DNA from 4 places in the Erwinia sp. BNK-24-b genome. Region 3 is predicted to be linked to each of the others. Evidence: predicted binding sites of a transcription regulator. Region 3 holds the regulator's gene; each other region holds the start of a gene.

The links. Region 3 encodes PurR, which represses purine synthesis genes. Its sites were predicted from a motif close to CANGCAAACGTTTGCNTG; they were not measured.
Region 1: a site for PurR is predicted at 2,791-2,808, ahead of serA (phosphoglycerate dehydrogenase). Genes of this name have one in related genera too.
Region 2: a site for PurR is predicted at 1,910-1,927, ahead of carA (glutamine-hydrolyzing carbamoyl-phosphate synthase small subunit). Genes of this name have one in related genera too.
Region 4: a site for PurR is predicted at 1,608-1,625, ahead of purM (phosphoribosylformylglycinamidine cyclo-ligase). Genes of this name have one in related genera too.

Annotation. Positions count from the first base shown of each region.
Region 1 covers NZ_CP179901.1:662,742-666,915, reverse strand. The annotation lists gene zapA (cell division protein ZapA) at 163-492, shown strand; RNA gene ssrS (6S RNA) at 534-718, shown strand; gene ACMGGR_RS03100 (5-formyltetrahydrofolate cyclo-ligase) at 799-1,386, shown strand; gene serA (phosphoglycerate dehydrogenase) at 1,462-2,697, opposite strand; gene rpiA (ribose-5-phosphate isomerase RpiA) at 3,271-3,930, opposite strand; gene ACMGGR_RS03085 (LysR family transcriptional regulator ArgP) at 4,124-4,174, shown strand, end outside.
Region 2 covers NZ_CP179901.1:3,826,047-3,830,220, reverse strand. The annotation lists gene ACMGGR_RS17540 (hypothetical protein) at 293-664, shown strand; gene dapB (4-hydroxy-tetrahydrodipicolinate reductase) at 897-1,712, shown strand; gene carA (glutamine-hydrolyzing carbamoyl-phosphate synthase small subunit) at 2,150-3,292, shown strand; gene carB (carbamoyl-phosphate synthase large subunit) at 3,307-4,174, shown strand, end outside.
Region 3 covers NZ_CP179901.1:2,470,439-2,474,612, reverse strand. The annotation lists gene punC (purine nucleoside transporter PunC) at 1-563, opposite strand, end outside; gene punR (DNA-binding transcriptional activator PunR) at 680-1,588, shown strand; gene purR (HTH-type transcriptional repressor PurR) at 1,619-2,644, opposite strand; gene ACMGGR_RS11030 (C40 family peptidase) at 2,989-3,813, opposite strand.
Region 4 covers NZ_CP179901.1:1,047,160-1,051,333, reverse strand. The annotation lists gene uraA (uracil permease) at 1-763, opposite strand, end outside; gene upp (uracil phosphoribosyltransferase) at 825-1,451, opposite strand; gene purM (phosphoribosylformylglycinamidine cyclo-ligase) at 1,687-2,727, shown strand; gene purN (phosphoribosylglycinamide formyltransferase) at 2,724-3,362, shown strand; gene pstB (phosphate ABC transporter ATP-binding protein PstB) at 3,476-4,174, opposite strand, start outside.

The DNA.
Region 1 (4,174 bases), 1.8 Mb from region 3:
GTCATCGTTGGCTGGTTAAGTTCATGTTATGCTACCACCAGGTGCCTCTTTGATTCCAGAAAGGGGTTGTTTCTTCTGCCAGGGGTAGATATAGTTGCGCCCCTCCCAAGCCATTGAGCGGCAAGGGAGATTACCGGCGAAGTAATCAGTCAGGATGGTTTTATGTCTGCACAGCCCGTAGATATTCAAATTTTTGGCCGTTCCTTAAGAGTGAATTGTCCGCCTGAACAGCAAGATGCGCTGAATCTGGCCGCCGAAGACCTTAATCAACGGTTGCAAGATCTTAAAGTTCGCACTAGAGTCACCAATACCGAACAGCTGGTATTCATTGCTGCGTTGAACATCTGCCACGAGTTGGCGCAGGAAAAAATGAAGACTCGGGATTATGCCAGTAATATGGAACAGCGTATCCGAATGTTACAGCAGACCATTGAGCAGGCGTTGCTTGAACAAGGTCGCATTACGGAAAGAACCGGAACGCAATTCGAATAACACGTCAGCGTTATCTGTGGTAGAGTAACGGTGAAGTAAAAAATTCTCTGAGATGTTTGCAAGCGGGCCAGTCCCCTGAGCCGATATTTCATACCAAACAGAGTGTGGCGCTCTGTAACCTGTGTGCATGCTCGGTCCGTCCGAGAAGCCTGACGGTTATGACGGTACACTCACCTTGAACCAAGGGTTCAAGGGTTACAGCCTGCGGCGGCATCTCGGAGATTCCCTTCTTTTTACCGGTAAGCTTTACCCGTGCTTTCTGGTTATATTACCCCTCTTCCGTCTGTTTTTGACACGGTGAAACCGATGAGCCTTAGCCTTCTCGATCGCCAGGATATTCGTACCCACGTTCGTCACTTACGGCGCGGTTTAACGCCCGAACAGCAGCAGCTGGCCGCCACTCAGGTTGCCGAGCACGCGCTCAATTTCCAGCCCATCCAGCAAGCCCGCAAAATTGCGCTATTCCTGTCTTTTGACGGCGAACTGAATACCCGGCCGCTTATTGCCAAACTCTGGCAGCACAAGCAGGCAGTTTATCTGCCGGTACTGCATCCCTTTTCTCGCGGCCAGCTCCTGTTTTTGCGCTATGACGTCGACACGCCGCTAAAACCCAACCGGCTACGCATTCCTGAACCGCCGCTGGATATTCGCAATCTCGCCACGCTGGACGAGCTGGATGTGATGATGGTGCCGCTGGTGGCCTTTGACAAGCATGGGCAGCGTCTGGGGATGGGCGGCGGTTTTTACGATCGTACGCTACAGAACTGGCAGCAGCATGGCGTATTGCCGGTTGGCCTGGCGCACGACTGCCAGCAGGTTGAAAAGCTGCCGGTGGCGGAATGGGATGTGCCGCTGCCTGCGATTGTGACGCCGTCAAAACTCTGGCAGTGGTGAGAAAGCCGTAACGCGCTTATGACATTAAGCGGCAGAAAAAGAAAAGCGCCCCGCCATGCGGGACGCTTTTTTCAATCAGTAAAGCAGACGAGCGCGGATGGTGCCGGGGATAGCCTTCATCAGCTGTAGCGCGGTATTGGCGACGTCCTGCGGCGCGTCGATATCAATGACCACATAGCCCATTTGCGGCGTAGTTTGCAGATACTGAGCGGCAATGTTAATGCCCTGCTCGGCAAAAATTTTGTTGATAGCGGTCAGTACGCCAGGACGGTTTTCGTGGGTGTGCAGCAGACGGCTCTGATCGCCATGCATCGGCAGCGACACTTCCGGGAAGTTAACGGCGGACAGCGTAGAACCGTTATCGGAATATTTCGCCAGCTTGCCTGCTACTTCAATACCGATGTTTTCCTGCGCTTCCTGCGTCGAGCCGCCGATATGCGGTGTCAGGATGACGTTATCGAACTCGCACAGCGGTGAGTTAAACGGATCGGCATTGGTGGCCGGTTCCTCAGGGAAAACGTCAATCGCCGCACCGGCCAGGTGTTTATCCGCCAGCACTTTGCACAGCGCCGGGATATCAACCACGGTGCCGCGAGAAGCGTTAATCAGCAGCGAGCCAGGCTTCATCATCGCCAGCTCTTCTGCACCCATCATATTCTGGGTAGAAGCGGTTTCCGGCACGTGCAGGCTGACCACGTCGCTCATATTCAGCAGTTCTGACAGATAGCGAACCTGCGTGGCGTTGCCCAGCGGCAGCTTGCTTTCAATATCGTAAAAGAAAACGTGCATGCCCAGGCTTTCCGCCAGCACGCCAAGCTGCATACCGATATGGCCATAGCCAATGATACCCAGCTTTTTACCGCGTGCTTCGTAAGAACCTACCGCCAGCTTGTTCCAGATGCCACGGTGCGCTTTAGCGTTGGCTGCCGGTACGCCGCGCAGCATCAGCAGCAGCTCGCCGATAACCAGTTCTGCCACGGATCGGGTATTGGAGAAAGGCGCGTTAAATACCGGAATCCCGCGTTTTTCTGCCGCTTTCAGATCGACCTGGTTGGTGCCGATACAGAAGCAGCCCACCGCGACCAGTTTTTCCGCCGCAGCGAAAATTTCTTCGGTCAGGTTGGTACGCGAACGGATCCCGATAAAGTGCGCATCGCGAATCGCCTCTTTCAGCGTCTCGCTGTCCAGCGCGCCCTTGTGAAATTCGATATTGGTATAGCCCGATGCCCGAAGATTATCAATCGCGCTCTGGTGCACGCCTTCGACCAGCAGGAACTTAATCTTGTCTTTCTCCAGTGATACTTTTGCCATTTCCCGACCCTATTCAGCAGACTTCAGAAGTGGCTGGTTTATTACGGTAATAAGCCAGCCTTCTGTCAAAATATCAAAATTTCGGCGCGCGGCAATACAAACGATTGCCTGCACCCCAGCATGCTACGGGAAAGCCTCGATACAAATCGACAGATAATCACGATGCGTAGACCTTCATTAGCAGGATCGCACTGTTGCGATCGATTCCGTGATATATGTCACTAAATTCAGCCTGCGAAAGAAAAGTTGTTTTTTATCAAAAAATAATCACCGCGGCCTGCACGACCATAAGATCGTTTTTCTATGGCTGCATTGCGCCGCCAGCGGCTTCTGTCAGCCTGACGAGTTTTGTAACCCACCTGTAATGCCTGTCCGGCAGAATTTTGGGCCGCCAGCAATGCCTGTCCGGCAGAGCTTTTACGCCACCAGCAACGCCTGTCCGGCAGAGCTTTTACGCCACCAGCAACGCCTGTCGGGCTAGCTTTCATGCAACCAGCAACGCCTGTCCGGCAGAGTTTTGGGCCGCCAGCAATGCCTGTCAGCCCGAGCGCGTTTTTACGCTGTCGACCTTAATCAACCTTGCAGGGTTTTCACACCGTCGGCGGTGCCAATTAGCGCAATATCCGCCGCACGCGTGGCAAACAGACCTACCGTTACGACGCCAGGCAGCGCGTTGATGGCCTTTTCCAGCGCAACCGCATCCAGAATTTTCAGGTTATGCACATCAAGGATGACGTTACCGTTATCGGTGACCACGTGCTGACGATACTCCGGCAGGCCGCCCAGCTTAACCAGTTCACGCGCGACAAAGCTGCGCGCCATCGGGATAACCTCAACCGGCAGCGGGAACTTACCCAGCACGTCGACCTGTTTGGACTCATCCGCAATGCAGACAAACGTGTCGGCCACGGCAGCAATAATCTTCTCGCGAGTCAGCGCTGCTCCACCGCCCTTGATCATCTGCATTGCGCCGTTGATCTCGTCGGCGCCGTCGACATAGACCGACAGTGAATCGACTTCGTTCAGGTCGAAAACCGGGATACCCAGGCTTTTCAACCTGAGCGTAGAGGCTTCCGAGCTGGAAACCGCGCCTTCGATGTCGTGCTTAATGGTGCCCAGCGCGTCAATAAAATGGGCGGCGGTCGAACCGGTGCCCACGCCAACAATCGTCCCGCGCTTGACGTATTTTAACGCGGCCCAGCCAACGGCTTTTTTCAGTTCATCCTGCGTCATGGTAAGTTTAGAATCCGTGCAGCTACTGTGTGGCGATAGTATAAAACAACCCTCGCCGAAAAAACCGCTCCCTAGCGGCATTTGTTGCGAGTATGGAAGAGATGCCGCAAAACCAGCACGCTTAAGCACAGGGCAAAATGACAAAAATATGGCATAGTGCAGATTCCACACCTGAAAGAGAGCTAAAACAACAATGAAACGCCCGGACTATCGAACGCTTCAGGCGCTGGATGCAGTGATTCGC
Region 2 (4,174 bases), 1.4 Mb from region 3:
TTTAGATTATATTATTGCGCTGTACTTTAATTCTTCGAAAGGATTTCCTGTTTTTTTATTTTCCCTGCCTGTTTGTTTTTTATTAGCGTTATTTCCAGTAAGGTTGATTATTTTAAGAATTTATATTTTATTAATCTTGATAGTAAAGCGAGTTTTATTTTTTTTGTTTGTAATTTAATGTAAAGTGAATTGATGTGCTTCCTGCTTGCGTCAATTATATTTCGCCATCAAAATAGAACTATTTTTCAGGTGATGGCTGCCTCAGGGATTTTATTATTTAAAAGGAGTTAAAATGAAAGAATTAACCAATATCGAATGTGACGAAGTAAGTGGCGGGTTCTATGACATGGGCATAGGTCTGGGAATCGGCGCGGTGGCCATAGGCTGCCTGGCTGTCTGCGTGGTGGGTTTTAATGCTATTGCTGCCGGTGTAGTGGGGGTTGGGGCTGTCGGCGTTGTTGGCGCTGTCAGTGTTATCGGTGCGGCTGGCATTGCCGTTGCTGGTGCTATTGCTGCTGGTGCCGTTGTCGTCGGTGTGACTGCCGCAGCCCTGTATACGGGCGTCGTCGTAGGGCGTACTGGCCTGATGACTATTGCTGCTCTGACAGGTATAGCTTACTCTTCAGCAAAATCAGATACGGCAAACCCGGAAGTTGCATCTTAAGATATAGCAAACTCTGCGCTGCTTTAAGCTAGCCTGTTAAGGTTGTGCGCGCTGCTACCCGTTTGATAGCAGCGCATTTGCCTGAAATCTTCCCATCTTTTTCCCCTCACGGATTTTAATAATTTTCCGATCGGCCGCATAAATTCTAATCCCGTCATTTTTATAGTGGCGCTGGAGTTAACCCGTGGTTAACCTGTCTGCGTTTTGTATGCACAGACCTGAGGGACTTATTATGAATAATGCACCAATCCGCCTGGCTATCGTGGGCGCGCCGGGACGTATGGGGCGTCAGCTGATTCAGGCTGCCCACGAGGCGGAGGGCGTCTGCCTGGGCGCTGCGCTGGCGCGTGAGGGATCTTCACTGTTGGGTACGGATGCGGGTGAGCTGGCAGGCATCGGTCAGGTGGGGGTTAAAATCAGCGATAAGCTGGTTGCCGATGACTTTGACGTGCTGATCGATTTTACCCGGCCAGAAGGCACGCTGGACTATCTGGCTTTCTGCCGTCAGCATCAAAAAGCGATGATTATTGGTACCACGGGGTTTGACGAGGCCGGAAAAGCGGCAATCAAAGCGGCGGCAGAAGAAATTGCTATTGTGTTTGCCGCCAACTTTAGCGTCGGCGTTAATCTGGTGCTAAAACTACTGGAAAAAGCCGCTCAGGTAATGGGCGACTATGCGGATATCGAAATAACCGAAGCGCACCACCGCCATAAAGTTGATGCGCCTTCCGGCACCGCGCTGGCAATGGGTGAGGCCATTGCGGACGCCATGGACTGGGATCTTAATGAGCATGCCGTCTATAGCCGTGAAGGCCACACCGGCGAACGCAAGCCGCAGACAATTGGTTTTGCCACCGTTCGTGCTGGCGATATCGTTGGCGAGCACACGGCAATGTTTGCAGATATTGGGGAACGTGTAGAGATAACGCACAAGGCCTCAAGCCGCATGACCTTTGCAAAAGGCGCAGTTAAAGCGTCTGAATGGGTTTTCGATCGTAAAAAAGGTCTCTTCGATATGCGTGACGTGCTTAATCTGGATGAGATTTAGTAAAAAATAATTACTCATCTCTTTGATTTTAAGGGTGTTTATTGTCACCCTTTTCATAAATATGTGCTATTTGTATCTTATGATTCTAATTCCATTTTTTAACATGAATTGCCTCTGTTAGCGTCCTGGGAAACGCTGTTTTTGACCATTTGGTCCGGTTTTTACCGCCTTCTTTCAGATTTATCGCTTAGTTTCGCCAGGCAACCGTTTTTATCAGCCGGATAGCTGTTGTTTTTGGTCGCTATCTTCCTGTTTCTCTATCAGTGACGCAAAAAAGCATGAAAAATAGCGCCTCAGGGTAGACAAGCCAGGGAGCGATCATTAGAATGCGCGCAATTTGCCAAAAATCGAGCAGTCAGGCGGTTTTTGCATTGATTTGGAGCCTCATTCTGAATTAATATGCAAATAATGTGACTGTTTATTCTCTGGAGGATGTTTTGATTAAGTCAGCACTATTGGTTCTGGAAGACGGAACCCAATTCCACGGTCGGGCCATCGGGGCAACGGGTTCGGCTGTAGGAGAAGTTGTTTTCAACACTTCAATGACCGGTTATCAAGAAATCCTCACTGATCCTTCCTATTCCCGCCAGATCGTTACTCTTACTTATCCCCATATCGGCAACGTCGGCACCAATACCGCTGACGAAGAGTCTGCTCAGGTACATGCGCAGGGGCTGGTTATTCGCGACCTGCCGCTGATTGCCAGCAACTTCCGTAATGAGGAAGGGTTGTCGGCTTACCTCAAGCGTCTGAATATTGTCGCTATTGCCGATATCGATACGCGCAAGCTGACCCGCCTGCTACGTGAAAAAGGCGCGCAGAACGGCTGCATTATCGCGGGCGACGCGCCGGATGCCGGGCTGGCGCTGCAAAAAGCAAAAGCTTTCCCTGGCCTGAAAGGGATGGATTTGGCAAAAGAAGTTACCACGCAGGAAACCTATAGCTGGACGCAGGGAAGCTGGACGCTCGACGGCCTGCCCGCCGCGAAAAAAGAAGAAGAGCTGCCTTTCCACGTGGTCGCTTATGACTATGGCGTAAAGCGCAATATCCTGCGCATGCTGGTCGACCGTGGCTGCCGCCTGACCGTGGTTCCGGCGCAAACGCCAGCGGAAGAAGTGCTGAAGATGAATCCGGACGGTATCTTCCTTTCCAACGGCCCTGGCGACCCGGAGCCTTGTGACTACGCGATTGCTGCTATCAAAACTTTCCTGGAAACCGAAGTACCGGTGTTCGGCATCTGCCTGGGGCATCAGCTGCTGGCGCTGGCGAGCGGCGTTAAAACGGTGAAAATGAAGCTGGGCCACCACGGCGGCAACCATCCGGTCAAAGATCATGATAACGATACCGTGATGATCACCGCTCAGAACCACGGATTCGCCGTAGATAATAACAATCTGCCAGCGAACCTGCGTATTACTCACACCTCGCTGTTTGACCATACGGTGCAGGGGATTCACCGCACGGATAAACCGGCGTTCAGCTTCCAGGGCCACCCTGAAGCCAGCCCCGGCCCGCACGATGCCGCACCGCTGTTCGATCACTTTATCGAACTGATTGAAGCTTACCGTTCAACCAAATAATCAGGAGCGAGAGAATGCCAAAACGTACCGACATAAAAAGTATCCTGATCCTTGGCGCTGGCCCGATCGTTATCGGCCAGGCCTGTGAATTCGATTACTCAGGCGCGCAGGCCTGTAAAGCGCTGCGCGAAGAGGGTTACCGCGTTATCCTGGTTAACTCCAACCCGGCAACCATTATGACCGACCCGGAAATGGCCGATGCGACCTATATCGAGCCTATTCACTGGGAAGTTGTACGCAAAATTATTGAGAAAGAGCGTCCGGATGCGGTACTGCCGACGATGGGCGGCCAGACCGCGCTGAACTGTGCGCTGGAGCTGGAACGTCAGGGCGTGCTGGAAGAGTTCAACGTCACCATGATTGGCGCAACGGCTGACGCGATTGATAAAGCGGAAGATCGCCGTCGCTTTGACGTGGCAATGAAAAAAATCGGTCTGGAAACCGCACGTTCCGGTATTGCCCACACGATGGAAGAAGCGCTGAAAGTTGCTGAAGACGTTGGCTTTCCGTGCATTATCCGTCCTTCCTTTACCATGGGCGGTAGCGGCGGCGGTATCGCTTATAACCGCGAAGAATTTGAAGAGATTTGCGAGCGCGGCCTGGATCTGTCGCCAACCAACGAGCTGCTGATTGATGAATCGCTGATCGGCTGGAAAGAGTATGAGATGGAAGTGGTGCGCGACAAAAATGATAACTGCATCATTGTCTGCTCCATCGAAAACTTTGACCCGATGGGTATCCACACCGGCGACTCTATCACTGTAGCACCAGCGCAGACGCTGACCGATAAAGAATATCAGGTTATGCGTAACGCCTCGATGGCGGTACTGCGTGAAATTGGCGTGGAAACCGGCGGTTCTAACGTCCAGTTCTCGGTTAACC
Region 3 (4,174 bases):
TTATGCGCTTTAGCCTTTGGCGCAGAGATAAAGAGCGTGGCGATCAGCAGCGCCAGCGCCAGCAGCAGCAGCGCTAAAAAAATCGCGCGCCAGGAAAAGTGATTGAGCAGCCAGGCACCGAGCAGCGGGGCCAGCGCCGGAGAAAGCGCAACCAGCGGCATGATAGTAGCGAAAACGCGGTTGGCCCTGGCGGCCGGATAACGGTCGATCACCAGTGCCTGCCAGCTCACGGCGGCGGCACAGATACCCACGGCCTGTAAAAAGCGCAGGATCAGCAGTACAACCGTGGTATTAACCCACCACATAGCGCCGCAGCTCACGGCAAACAGGCTCAGGCCCATCAGCAGTACCGGCTTACGGCCGATGCGATCGGAAAGCGGCCCCCAGAACAGCTGCGCGCTGGCAAAACCTGCCAGAAAGAGGCTCAGGCTGGCGCTAATTGCGCCAGCTTCGGTGTGCAGATCCTGCTGCATGGCGCCAAAAGCAGGCAGATACATATCGGTGGCAAGAAAACCTGCCACGCTCAGCAGCGCGAGATAAATTAAAAATCCTTTCGATGGCATGACTTCTTTCGCTCTTTTTACCGAATTAATAGGCGGCCGAGAGTGTAAAGGAGTGCCATAGCGCTTGTGAAACGGTAATATTTGTCTGTTGCGTTCAAAAATTTTGCAGGCAGATTATGTGGTCAGAACATTCGCTTGAAGTGATTGATGCGGTAGCCAGAACGGGTAGCTTTAGCGCAGCGGCTAACGAGCTACATCGCGTGCCTTCTGCTATCAGCTATACCGTACGGCAGCTGGAAGAGTGGCTCGCCGTGCCTTTATTTGAACGACGTCATCGCGACGTCGTGCTGACGGCAGCGGGCGAACTTTTCATTCAGGAAGGCCGTGCTGTTATCAAAAAAATGCTTTCCACACGCCGCCACTGCCAGCAGGTCGCTAACGGCTGGCGCGGCCAGTTGAATATTGCTGTCGACAGGATTGTAAAAGCAGAACGAACCCGTCAGCTGGTGGTCGATTTTTACCGTCACTTTCCCGATATAGAGCTACATCTTTCATCAGAAGTTTTTAACGGCGTCTGGGATGCGCTGGCGGACGGGCGGGTTGATGTGGCGATTGGTGCTACTCAGGCAATTCCGGTTGGCGGACGGTTTGCCTTTCGCGATATGGGCGTATTGAACTGGCGCTGCGTAGTGCAGGCGAGCCATCCGCTTGCGCAACAAAGCGGAAAAGTTACGGAAGAGAACATACGCGAATGGCCTTCGCTGGTGCTGGAAGATACCTCGCGCGCGCTGCCAAAAAGAACTACGTGGACGCTGGATAATCAGCGGCGGCTGATAGTGCCGGACTGGGAGAGCGCGATTGACTGCCTGCTGGCCGGTCTGTGCGTCGGGATGGTGCCGGGCCATCTGGCGCAGCCTCTGCTACAAAATGGCTTGCTACACGAGCTGACGCTTGACCCGCTTTTTCCGGACAGCCCCTGCTGCGTCAGCTGGTCAGAACAGCAGGCTTCGCCCGCCATGCACTGGCTGCTGGACTATCTGGGCGAAACGGAAACGCTGAACTGCGAATGGCTGCGGGAAGCCTGAAAACGGGGCGGTAACATACCGCCCGACAGGTTAGCGGCGATAGTCGAGGAAGGGACCATCCGCTACGGAGCGACGCTCGATCAGCGTAGGGTGGACTTCAATAGTCTGCGGCTCTTCGCGCTTGCTGGTAATACGGTCGAGCAGCATATTAAAGGCCGTTGCGCCAAGACGCTCTTTCGGCTGATGAACGGTGGTCAGCGCTGGCGTAAAGTAACGCGAGTTGCGCACGTTGTCATAACCGATCACCGAAATATCCTGCGGAACGCGCAGGCCCATCTCGTCAGCGGCACAAATAGCGCCCATTGCCATCACGTCACCGCCGCAAAAGACTGCCGTAGGGCGCTGCTTCTGTGCCAGCAGCTGCTGCATCGCGTGATAGCCTGACTCCGGTTCGAAATCTCCCTGAACCAGCCACTCTTCCCGTAAAGTAATGCCCGCTTCCGCCAGCGCCTTCAGGAAACCTGCATGGCGGCCACCGCCAGTGTTGCGCTCCATGTGGCCGGGGATCACGCCGATATCACGGTGGCCGCGATCGATCAGATAACGTCCTGCCAGATAGCCGCCTTCAAAGGCGTTATCCAGAACCGTATCGGTAAAATCGCCTCGCGACTCGCCCCAGTCCATCACCACCATAGGAATATTGCGATGATCTTCCAGCATTTTTATCAGCTCATCAGGGTATTCGGCACACATGACCAGCAGGCCATCGACGCGCTTTTGCGCCATCATCGACAGATAAGCCTGCTGCTTTTGCAGGTCGTTATGCGCGTTGCCAAGGATCAGCGTATAGCCCTTAGCGAAACAGCTGTGTTCAACGGCCTCAATAATTTCGGCAAAATAGGGCGCTTCGCTGGAGGTGGCCAGCAGGCCAATGGTTTTGGTGTTATTGACCTTCAGGCTGCGGGCCACGGCGCTGGGTGAATAGTGCAGCTCTTTGATCGCTGCCCAGACGGCTTCCCGCGTCTCTTCGGCGACGAAACGGGTTTTATTAATGACGTGGGACACCGTGGTGGTAGAGACACCGGCGCGTTTGGCCACATCTTTTATGGTTGCCATGGAACAAGACTCCTGCGCTGTTCAGTAAGTCACTGAAAAGCGGTTTGTTAAACGTTTGCCTGGAATGATAAAAAACCTGACGTAAATACGCATGATTTGTTGCGGTATGGTTACATCAGGAGGGAGTTAAGGGCGGCGAAACCGGCCTGTTGCCTGCTAAAAAAACCGGCGTGCGGGCCTGTTGCGCAACAAACCGTGGATTCTAACAAGAGCGAAGGGATAAAACGAGGTTTTTACGGCGGTGAAACGACAAAATTCGCCCGTTGCGGCAAACAACTCCGGCTGCCTTGCTTAACGCAGGTTCAGCCGGAGAGGGGATTTTTCACTGGCGAAGCCGTCAGCTTTTAACGAATGGTGCGAGGCGTCATGACCCGTTTTGCCCCCACGTAATGCTGTTCCCAGTAATCATCGGCAAGCGCGCTAACCTGAATATCTTTGCCGGTGCGGGGCGACTGGATAAATTTGCCGTTGCCCAGATAAACGCCAACGTGATCGGCCGCGCCGCGCCCGTTGATGCGGAAGAAGACCAGATCGCCTTTTTCCAGCTCGTTACGCTTTATCGAAGCCGCATCCCTTAAGTGGTACATCTCATTAGCGGTGCGGGGGATTTTAAATTTCACCAGATCTTTATAGGCATACCAGACCAGACCGCTACAGTCGAAACCGGTTTTTGGCGAGGTGCCGCCCCATAAATAAGGCTTGCCCAGCTGATCCATTAGCTTGTTCATCGCCGTTTCGCGCGCTTTTTGGTAGCGTGCGCGGTGCGCTTTACTGAGCCTGAGCGGGGAGGAAGCGCTGCCGCTGGTCAGGGCTTCTGTCTCTTCAGTCACACGATGGCGACCGTAGCGTTTTTTCGGGGGTAAAGCTTTGGCGGTCTGCTGCTCGTGTTTGCGCAACTTATATTTTTTAATCAGGGAAGTGCGGGGCTTTTTGCTGCTGGTCTCTTTGCCTTTACTGCTTTCTTTGACCTTGCTGGTTTCTTTAACTTTAACTTTACGGGTGGCGGTGGTTTTTATCGGGCGACGCTTGCGGCGATCGTCTTCGCGGGCAGGCGTGGGGCTATTAGCCTTGTGGTGATCCGCTTTAACGGCCGCGTGTGGCGATGCGTGCGCCATGGTCATAAATAGCTGGGCAAAGGCCAGCATCAACAGCGTGATGAGTAAACGCATCTTTACCATTAACAGTTTGTGCTCCCGCCAGCGGCCAGAGCCTGGTTAATCAGGGGACTGCGCAACGGCAGTCGGTTAGGATAATTCTAATCGAACTCATAATGAAAAAGTAAGGCCTTTTTTGTTTCAATGATTACAAAGCGGTAAAAGCTGTAAAATCTATCCTCTTCAGCTGGTTATCTGCACAACCGCACCGATAAATTTTATCAGGAACGCGGTAATAACCTCCGGGAAATGATATTTTAATGCTTTGTTTCCCGAGCGTAGCGACAAGGTTATGGCGTCAGGCTGCTGAAAATGGCATTTTCATCGTACGCGTAGACTCGCTACACTATACAGACACGAAGTAGCCGATTGAGGA
Region 4 (4,174 bases), 1.4 Mb from region 3:
TTTTTACGATATTCGCCGTCACCACCAGATGACCAACGTGTTCGGCAATCACCACCAGCGCGGCGGGTAGAATGGTCAGCATGGCTGCCCATTCAAAGCGCGGCGTATAAAAAGTTGGCAGGGCAAACCACGGCGCGGCTTCCACCGTCGACCAGTTAACGATGCCCATAAAATAAGAGAGCGCGTAGCCGACCAGCACGCCGACCAGAATGGGGATAATCGCCAGAAAACCGCGAAACAGCACGGAGCCAAATACCGTTACCGCCAGCGTCACCATCGAAATCAGGATGGTTTTGCTATCGGCCGCCGCGCCGTTGGCGGGCAGAAGTCCGGCCATGTTTGCCGCCACCCCAGCCAGTTCCAGCCCGATGACCGCCACGATCGCGCCCATCGCCGCTGGTGGAAACATTACGTCGAGCCAGCCCGTTCCGGCTTTCTTAACGATCAGCGCCACCACGCAAAACAGCACGCCACACAGGATAAAACCGCCCAGCGCCACTTCATAACCCAGCGGCAGCAGCAGCAGGACCGGCGAAATAAAAGCGAAGCTTGAACCCAGATAGGCCGGTATTTTTCCTTTGCAGATAAAAAGGTACAGCAGCGTGCCGATGCCGTTAAACAGCAGCACGGTCGCCGGATTTATATGAAACAAAATGGGCACCAGCACCGTCGCGCCAAACATGGCGAACAGATGCTGGAAGCTGAGTGGAATGGTTTGCAGCAGCGGTGGCCGCTCGCTTACGCCAATAGCGCGACGCGTCATGGTGAATTGCCCTCTGGTTTACACAATAAAAAACCGACTCTCTGGTCGGCTTATTTGCTCTCTATTTGGTTCCGAAAATCTTGTCGCCCGCGTCGCCGAGGCCAGGAATGATATAGCCTTTATCATTCAGTCCCTGATCGACAGATGCGGTGTACAGCTCCACGTCCGGATGCGCTTTTTCCAGCGCGGCAATGCCTTCCGGCGCGGCCACCAGCACCAGCACTTTAATGCTGGTACAGCCCGCTTTTTTCAGCAGGTCGATAGTGGCGATCATGGAGCCGCCGGTAGCCAGCATCGGGTCAACGACCAGCGCCATGCGCTCTTCAATATTGGAAACCAGCTTCTGGAAATAAGGCACCGGCTCCAGCGTTTCTTCGTCGCGGTATACGCCAACCACGCTGATGCGCGCGCTGGGGACGTGTTCCAGCACGCCTTCCATCATGCCAAGACCGGCGCGCAGGATAGGCACCACGGTAATTTTTTTGCCTTTGATCTGATCGATTTCCACCGGGCCATTCCAGCCTTCGATGGTGACTTTTTCCGTTTCTAAATCCGATGTGGCTTCATAAGTCAGCAGACTTCCCACTTCTGAAGCGAGCTCGCGAAAACGTTTGGTGCTCACGTCCTGCTCACGCATCAGGCCCAGTTTGTGTTTGACCAGCGGGTGTTTGACTTCCACGATCTTCATTGTTGTTCTCCCGGAATCTGTAGCAAAAAAAAATCGCGGGATTATAGCGCCATTTGGCAGCCAGTACCTATCACTTAATCCCACTTCTGGAAGATATTACGCAATGATAAGAATTGGCTAAAATTCATCTATCCGCAATGCACCGCTAAGATGGTGCTCGCAAACGTTTGCCTGCGCTGGTAGAATTGCCGCGCTTTATACTAACCACCAACCGCAAACCGCGTGGGGATTCGCAGTGACCGACAAAACCTCTCTCAGCTATAAAGACGCCGGCGTAGATATCGATGCTGGCAATGCTTTAGTCGACCGCATTAAAGGCGTAGTGAAAAAGACCCGCCGCCCGGAAGTTATGGGTGGACTGGGCGGTTTCGGTGCCCTTTGTGCACTGCCGCAAAAATACCGCGAACCGATTCTGGTTTCCGGCACTGACGGCGTCGGCACCAAGCTGCGTCTGGCGATGGATCTGAAGCGCCATGATGCCATCGGCATCGATCTGGTTGCCATGTGTGTGAACGATCTGGTGGTACAGGGCGCCGAGCCGCTGTTCTTCCTGGACTACTATGCGACCGGCAAGCTGGACGTGGATACGGCCGCCAGCGTAATTACCGGTATCGCAGAAGGCTGTTCACAGTCTGGCTGTGCGCTGGTTGGCGGTGAAACCGCCGAAATGCCGGGCATGTATCACGGCGAAGATTACGACGTGGCGGGTTTCTGCGTCGGCGTGGTGGAAAAATCAGAAATCATTGACGGCAGCAAAGTCAAAGATGGCGACGTGCTGATTGCGCTGGGTTCAAGCGGCCCGCACTCTAACGGCTACTCGCTGGTGCGTAAGATTCTGGAATTCAGCAACACGAATCCTGAAACCACTATGCTTGCGGGCAAATCTCTGGCCGATCATCTGCTGGCGCCAACCCGCATCTATGTGAAAAATATCCTGAGCCTGATTGAGCAGGTTGACGTACACGCTATCGCTCACCTGACCGGCGGCGGCTTCTGGGAAAACATTCCGCGCGTGCTGCCGGACAATACCCAGGCCGTTCTGTCCGAATCAAGCTGGCAGTGGCCGGAAGTATTTGGCTGGATGCAGGAAGCGGGCAACGTCAGCCGCTTTGAAATGTACCGTACCTTTAACTGCGGCGTCGGTATGGTGATTGCGCTGGACGCCAGCGAAGCGGATAAAGCCGTAGAGCTGATGACCGCCGCGGGCGAAAAAGCCTGGAAGATTGGCGTAATCAAGGCTTCCGATTCCGACGAGCGCGTGGTGATTAACGCATGAAGCGGCTCGTCGTGCTGGTATCCGGACAGGGAAGCAACCTCCAGGCTATTCTGGACGCCTGCCAGCAAGGACGAATCCACGGCAGCGTCGCTGCCGTATTCAGCAATAAAGCCGAAGCTTATGGACTGACGCGCGCGCGTGATGCAGGCGTGCCTGCCCATGTGCTGACCGCCGACCAGTTTGCCGACAGGGAAGCTTTCGATCGCCAGCTGATGCTGGAAATTGACGCCTATGCGCCTGACCTGGTGATTCTGGCTGGCTATATGCGCATTCTCAGCGCCGCTTTTGTGGCCCGCTATGCGGGCCGTATGCTGAATATTCACCCTTCCCTGTTGCCCAAATATCCGGGACTGCATACGCATCGCCAGGCGATTGAAAACGGCGACGAAGAACACGGTACGTCGGTGCATTTCGTTACCGAAGAGCTGGACGGCGGCCCGGTGATTTTGCAGGCCAAAGTTCCGGTTTTTGCGGGTGATACGGAAGAGGACGTAACGGCACGCGTGCAGCATCAGGAGCACGCTATCTATCCGCTGGTCGTCAGCTGGTTTGTGGATGGCCGTGTGAAAATGCAGGATGGCGCGGCCTGGCTGGATAATCAGCCGCTACCACCGGAAGGCTACGCCGGGAACTAAACCCGGATTCTCTTAATAAAACCGCTTTGATTAGCGGTTTTATTTTTTATAAGCGCCCTGCTTTCTTCTCTCGCCTGCAAATTTTTCCCGTCGTGTTGAGGCATGCAAAAGCATTAACCATAGCGCCCGGTAATATAATCTTCAGTACGGCGCTGGCGCGGCGCGGTAAAAATCCTGTCTGTTTCATCAAATTCCACCACGCTGCCCTGATGCATAAACGCGGTAAAATCTGAGACGCGCGCGGCCTGCTGCATATTGTGCGTGACCAGCACTAGCGTGAAGTGTTGCTTAAGGGTACTCATCAGCTCTTCAATCACCAGCGTACCGATGGGATCGAGCGCCGAAGTAGGCTCGTCCAACAGTAAGATCTCCGGTTCGATGGCTATCGCTCTGGCAATCACCAGCCGCTGCTGCTGGCCGCTGGAGAGCGTTAAGGCGTTCTGCCAGAGATTGTTTTTTACCTCCGGCCAGAGCGCCGCCGCCCGCAGTGCGCTTTCTACCGCCTCATCCAGCACTCGCCTGTCGCGAACGCCCTGTAAACGCAGGCCATACACTACGTTCTCATAGATAGTCTTGGGAAAAGGATTAGGACGCTGAAACACCATGCCGATGCGCCTGCGCAGCGCCGCCAGATCTTCCTTACCGCTCAGGATTGACTGCTGATGCAGGCGAATATCGCCCGCGATGCGGCAGCCTGCAATAGGATCGTTCATCCGGTTAAAACAGCGCAGCAGCGTCGATTTTCCACAGCCGGATGGCCCAATCAGCGCGGTAATACGGTTTTTCGGCACGCGCAGCTGGATAGCATTCAG